Regions from separate parts of the Bradyrhizobium guangxiense genome, predicted to be linked through region 1. Evidence: riboswitches for the same ligand, from Rfam matches in the RefSeq annotation. Region 1 holds a riboswitch; the other holds the start of a gene.
What was found. Region 1 has a riboswitch for cobalamin ahead of X268_RS10450 (DUF1636 family protein). Riboswitches for the same ligand answer to the same signal wherever they lie in the genome.
Positions count from the first base shown of each region.

Region 1 (3,212 bases):
GCAAGGCCGCCAGCCCATACGCCCAGTAGGACTCCCCGCCGATCAAGCGCACCAGAATGCCGCGCGCCTGCGACAGCGTGCGCTCGACATAGGTGTCGACCGATAGCGGATGGCGCAGCTCCGCGAGATTGGCGAGCCGCAGCGACGGCAGGCTGCCCCGGCCACGGCGCCAGCCGGCCGCAAACGCGGCAAGGTCGGAATCCGAATACGAGAGCACCACGAGGTCGGCCGGGTCCTGGCCGATGTCCCTTGGCGTCGCGGTCTCCTCCAGACCGCGGCTCTCGCGGAAGACGACGTGCATCAGATGCCAGATCCTGAGATACCAAGTCCTGCCTTGATCGCGGCCTCGTCGATATCGCCGTGCTCGCCGATCACGACGAGTTTGGACTGCCTGAGACCTGCGCCCCAGGGCTTGTCGAACTGATGGCGCACGCGCTCGCCGACCGCCTGCAGCAGCAGCCGCATCGGCTTTCCCGCGACCGCGATATAGCCCTTGGCGCGCAGCACGTTCTGCTCGCGCGCCAGACGCTGGACGGACGCAACCAACGTGTCGATGTCGGCGACCTCCGGAAGATCGATCACAACCGAGGCGAAATCGTCGTGCTCATGCTCCTCCTCGCCGTCGTGATGCGAGGGGCGCGCGGCCAGATCGTTCTCGGCGGCGGCACCGAGGCCGAGGATGACGCGCGCGTCGATGGCGCCGTCGGTGACGGGCAGCATCGGCACGCGGCGCGGCATCTCGGCGGTGATTGCAGCCTTCGCAGCTTCAATGCCGGCGACGCCGGCAAGGTCGGCCTTGGTCAGCAGCACGATATCGGCACAGGCGATCTGGTCCTCGAACACTTCCGACAGCGGCGTCTCGTGATCGAGATTGTCGTCTGCGGCGCGCTGCGCCTCGACCGCCTCCGGATCGGGGGCGAAACGGCCCGCCGCCACGGCCTCGGCATCGGCCAGCGCGATCACGCCGTCGACCGTGATGCGCGAGCGGATCTCCGGCCAATCGAACGCCTTCAAGAGCGGCTTCGGCAATGCCAGGCCCGAGGTCTCGATCAGGATGTGATCGGGCCTCACCGGGCGCGCCAGCAGCTGCTCCATGGTCGGAATGAAATCGTCGGCGACGGTGCAGCAGATGCAGCCATTGGCGAGCTCGACGATGTTCTCCTCGGGGCAGTTGGCGTCGGCGCAGGATTTCAGGATCTCGCCGTCAACGCCCTCGCTGCCGAACTCGTTGACGAGCACGGCGAGCTTCTTGCCACCGGCGTTGCTGAGCAGATGCTGGATCAGCGTCGTCTTGCCGGAGCCGAGGAAACCGGTGACCACCGTGACCGGGACTTTTGCGAGCGAATTCATTCGGCGGCCTCCGGCGCGACAGGAATCGGGGGAATTCGCGCAAGCGACTGCTTGCGGAAGATCTCGGGACGGCTGCGCCAGGGCACGAGCCCGTCGGGTGCCGCCGCGTAGGCGGCAGCGCCCGCGACCACGTCGTACGCATTCGCATCCGACAAGCGGCCATAGACATAGGACCAGCGGCCGGGCGCGGTCAGCGCCACCGAGCAGCCCTGGCTGCACGCCGACAGGCATTCGACGGGAACCACATTGACACCCTCGGGCACGCCGGCCTCGAGGATCGCGCCGTGCAGGCGCTTGCCGGGCGTCGTCTCGCCCTCGCCAAGCGTCTGGCCGGCACGGCAGGGGATGCAGACATGAAGTGTGACGGTCATCGCCTCTTCCAGATAACAGCGGGAGGCGATGAGGCACACGGACCATTCTTCAGAAGGCCCGTTTCCCCGTCGCGGAACCCCCCGTCCGCCGGTCCAAAACTCGTCCGCGCTGGCAGGTCTCCCGGCTTGCGGAGCAGGGTCTTGCCCTTCGATCCCCGCCTTCCCGATTCCGCGGGGAATCAGTGGCTTCGGGCATCTCTCCGGTCACGGTCGCGGGGGCGGCTGCATTTTGAACCCAAATCTTGCCGATTCGGACCCTATCGCATTCCCTCTTCGCCTGTCATAGGACAGGAACCAACGCCGGGCCACCATTTGCCGGTGGCCGCCTCTTGTCAAGCCGAAGGACCGGGTCCCATGACGTCTGAACCGGATACCCAAACCACCGAGGATACCGACATCAGGCACGCCCATAAGATGGCGAAGAAGAAGGCCGCCCGCGACAAGATCATGGCGACCAAGAGCGGCGAAAAGGGCCTCATCATCGTCCACACCGGCGCCGGCAAGGGCAAGTCCTCCTCGGCCTTCGGCATGATCGTGCGCTGCGTCGCCCACGGTTTCCCTTGCGCGGTGGTGCAGTTCATCAAGGGCGCCTGGGACACCGGCGAGCGCCGCCTGCTCACCGGCCATTTCGGCGAGCTCTGCCAGTTCCACGCGATGGGCGAAGGCTTCACCTGGGAGACGCAGGATCGCGCCCGCGACATCGCCGCCGCGCGCGCCGGCTGGGAGAAGGCCAAGGAGCTGATCTCGGATGCGAATTTGCGCATGGTCGTGCTCGACGAGATCAACATCGCGCTGCGCTACGACTATCTCGACATCGCCGAGGTGATCGATTTCCTGACGAGCTCGAAGCCGCCAATGACTCACGTCGTGCTCACCGGCCGCAATGCCAAGGACGAGCTGATCGAGATCGCCGATCTCGTCACCGAGATGACGCTGGTGAAGCACCCGTTCCGCTCCGGCATCAAGGCGCAGGCCGGCGTCGAGTTCTGAGTTCGATGGCACGCGCGCTGATGATCCAGGGGGCCGGCTCGGACGTGGGCAAATCGCTCATCGTCGCCGGCCTCGCCCGTGCCTTCACGCGGCGGCACTTGCGCGTGCTTCCGTTCAAGCCGCAGAACATGTCCAACAACGCGGCCGTCACCGTCGATGGCGGCGAGATCGGTCGCGCGCAGGCATTGCAGGCGCTGGCCGCCGGCGTCGAGCCGCACACCGACATGAACCCGGTGCTGCTCAAGCCCGAGACCGATGTCGGCGCGCAGGTGGTCGTCCATGGCAAGCGCATCGCGACCGCACGCGCGCGCGACTACGCGGCGATGAAGCCTTCATTGATGGGCGCCGTGCTGGAGAGTTTCGAGCGTCTGAAGGCGAAGGCCGATCTGGTGCTGGTCGAAGGCGCCGGCAGTCCGGCCGAGGTCAATCTGCGCAAGGCCGACATCGCCAATATGGGTTTTGCGCGCAAGGCCGACGTTCCCGTCGTGCTGGTCGGCGACA
Region 1 covers NZ_CP022219.1:2,239,599-2,242,810, reverse strand. The annotation lists gene cobN (cobaltochelatase subunit CobN) at 1-301, opposite strand, end outside; gene cobW (cobalamin biosynthesis protein CobW) at 301-1,350, opposite strand; gene X268_RS10450 (DUF1636 family protein) at 1,347-1,721, opposite strand; cobalamin riboswitch at 1,816-2,035, opposite strand; gene cobO (cob(I)yrinic acid a,c-diamide adenosyltransferase) at 2,076-2,711, shown strand; gene X268_RS10440 (cobyric acid synthase) at 2,717-3,212, shown strand, end outside.

Region 2 (3,212 bases), 1.2 Mb from region 1:
CAGCACATTATTGACGCTGAGCGACCAGAAGTAGCGCTCAACCTGGCCGCCGAGCCTGAGGTCGATCGTGCCATTGGCAGGGATCGGCTTCTGGGGGTTCGCCTGATCGTTGTCCATGCGCCGCTCGCTCCAGAAGCGCGCAGTGGCATCGAGCACCAAATAGTTCTGCCAGATATTCCAGGTGACGCCGGCACTCGCCGTGTAGCGCGACACCAGCGGCACGTCGTTGCCCGCCCAAATGCCTTCGCGGAAAGCCGCGCGGGTGTAGGCCATGCCGGAGCGCAGCAGCAGAGCATCATTGACACGATAGGACAGACTTGTCTCCGAGCCGTAGCGCCGGGTCGGATCAAGATTGGTGTTGTAGAACAGGACCGGGCTGAAATGGACCTCGTTGGTGAGGTCCATCAAATAGAGGCTGCTCTGCAGCTGCAGCCCGCCGCCTTCGATGCGCAGGCCGCCCTCGATATCCCAAGAGGTCTGGGTCTTGAGCTGGAACGTTTGCGGGATCGCGGCGAAGGTCAAGGGATCGAAGGGCGGCCCCGAGGACAGGCGCTCGTCCACGTCAGGCGTGCGGAAAGCGCGCGCGGCGCGGCCGAACAGCGCGACCGTGTCATTGAGGCGATGCTCGGCCCCGAGATGCAGCGCATATTGGGTCTCATTGCTCGTCAGCGGCAGCGCGCCAATGTCGGCGTTGAATGGCGCGGCCGGGTCGAAATTGTCGCGTGCCGCAAGACTGACGGTCTGCACCCGCGCGCCATAGGAGATTTCGGTCGCCGGCGCCACGCCCAATGTGTGCTGGAAATAGCCCGCGACCGTCTGCTGCCTGAGGTCGTAATTGTGCCAAGCGGCAAGGCCCTGCCCGGCGCCGCGGTTCTGCCGAAAGCTCGCATCGTAATAATCGATGCCGGTGAGGAGCTGCGATGGCATGCCGAGCAGCAGGCTCTTCACGCTGAGCCGCGGCGTGATCGACCAATTCGTCAGATTGGAATCGACATGAGTCGACGTGAAGAAGGCCGGAACCGGCGTCGGGCTGGAGAAGAATGCACTCTGCTGCTTCTTGTCGCGCACGCCGCCGTCGACGATGAGATCGACGCCGTTGACTAGGGTCTTGGTGAAGCCCGCTGTCACGCCAAAGCCTTGCTGGTTGGCGTAGTTGAACGGCGTGCTGGTTCCTCGCCGGTTGGCGGTGAGTTGGTCGAGGCCGATGGAGGGATCGACAGTGCGGCCGCCCGGCAGTCGCAGCTCCTGATTGTCACCGGTGATGGTGAGAAACGCGGTCAGGCCGGGCGCGGTGTAATTGAGATTGCCGACACCATTCTGCTGGGAGTAGCGATTGTTGTCGCGATAGCCATCGGTCCTGACGGCATTGCCATAGAACGAGGTCGACCACGGACCGGAATTGAGCGAGGTCGAGATGTTGCCGAGCCCGGTGTTGAATGAGCCGAAACCGGCCTCGATCCGTGCGGACATGGGCGGCCCTCCGACGCCGGTCTTCATGACGATGTTGATCACGCCGCCGACCGCGTTGTCGCCGTAGAGCACCGCGCCGGAGTTGCCACGCGTGATCTCGATACGCTCGATGGAGTTGAGCGGGATGGTGGAGAGGTCCACCTGCGCCATGTCGACGTCGTTCAGCCGCCGGCCATTGACCAGCACCAGCGTGTTGGCGGTGGCAAAGGCGCCGAAGCCACGCAGGTCCACGCTGGTCTTGGCGCCGATCTGGCCGCCATAGAACGTCGTGATCTGGGCTCCCGGGGTCTGCGCGGCGATGATCTCGGCCAGCGTCTGCGATGGCGAATGCGCGATATCGGCGGCCGTGATGACGGTGGTGGCGGCTCCGACGATACCGCCGTTGCTGGCGACGGCCTCGGCGCCGGATGAGCGGGCGCCATTTCCTGCCGGCGCGGCACTCGCGGTTCCCCGGTATCTAGTCGTCTCGCCGTCACCTGTCGCCCTGGCCCGCGTGCGGTTCTGATCGTCGGGCTTGCTCACCTCGATCGGCGGTAACTGCTCGGCAAGGGCGTGCTGGGCGAAGGCGGAGGATAGACCGAGCGAATGGAGGGAAACGGACGCGAACAGGCCGGCGCTGAGGCGCCAGGCGGCAGGGACGAGACGGGACACAATTGTAACCTCGGTATGACGTCAGTGGCACGTCACCGCGAACGAGGCTTCACGGCAGAGCAATCGATTTGCTCCGGTGCAGCTAATGCCTGTACTCCCCGACCGACATCTTCGCGTGTGACCACGGCTGACGGCAGGTCTCCTGGCTCGCGGGGCATGACCTTACGTCGCCTTCCCAGGACCGAGATTCCCAGTGGCACAGGACGAAAGATTCACCGCTTACAGTTGCGGGGGCAGCCGTGGCGTTGAGATCAATCCCGGCGTTGGGACAATCCCGCACCACATTCCCTTTTGATCTCCGTGAGGAGAACCGTCGCCGATCATTTATGTGTCGTTGCGCCGGAGAGTCAATCGACCGGTTATGCCAAGGAACAGCTCTGGCCGACCGGGAGCCCGCCAAGAGGTGGCGAGGCCAGGTTCCGTGCGGAAAAGACGAAACGAGCCGCCGCTCAGGTCCGCCCTCGCAAACGCTGGGCCTGGGCCCAGGCGACGGCGACATCGCGCGGGGGAATATCGACGCGCTTGATCGGGGTCAATTCGCCGGAGGCCGAGACGATCGCGGTTTCCTCGCGGCGGCAGCGCGTGCAGACGAAGCGGACCTCGTGCGGGGACGCCGACCAGCTCGACCGCTTCACATTGGCCGCCATTGGCCAGGCATCGCAATGCGAGCACGACACCAGAAATCGACCGGGATCCAGCACACCCATTTCCATCGGACTCCGCGTCCTGCCCGCTCCTCCAATGATTAACCCAAGTGAATCGTTCCGGTGCCCAAGCACCACCAGTTGCGCGGTTGCGCCCCGTGCAAGACAGCAGGCGGTGCGCTCAGCGCGCGCCCTTGAGGGTGCAGGAGGTCGTGCAGGTGACCGTGGTGCCGCGATCACAGGATTTGCAGGCACTGACGCACTGGTTCAGGTCGCGGGGATTGTAGCTGTAGTTCCGCATCGGGCAGGCCGGCGTCGTCGAGCCGGTGATGTCCTGCTCCTGATCGCAGGCCGCCGTCATGAGCGCGAATATGATCACTGCAACGAGGCGCATGGGACTGCCCTGTCAGGCACGGCAAAATGACGCTCACGGGACGCGCTGCATCG
Region 2 covers NZ_CP022219.1:3,449,110-3,452,321, forward strand. The annotation lists gene X268_RS16355 (TonB-dependent receptor) at 1-2,121, opposite strand, end outside; cobalamin riboswitch at 2,237-2,451, opposite strand; gene X268_RS16360 (hypothetical protein) at 2,571-2,828, opposite strand; gene X268_RS16365 (hypothetical protein) at 2,947-3,159, opposite strand.
Region 2: linked by a shared signal. The riboswitch ahead of X268_RS16355 (TonB-dependent receptor) and the one ahead of X268_RS10450 (DUF1636 family protein) in region 1 are both predicted to bind cobalamin.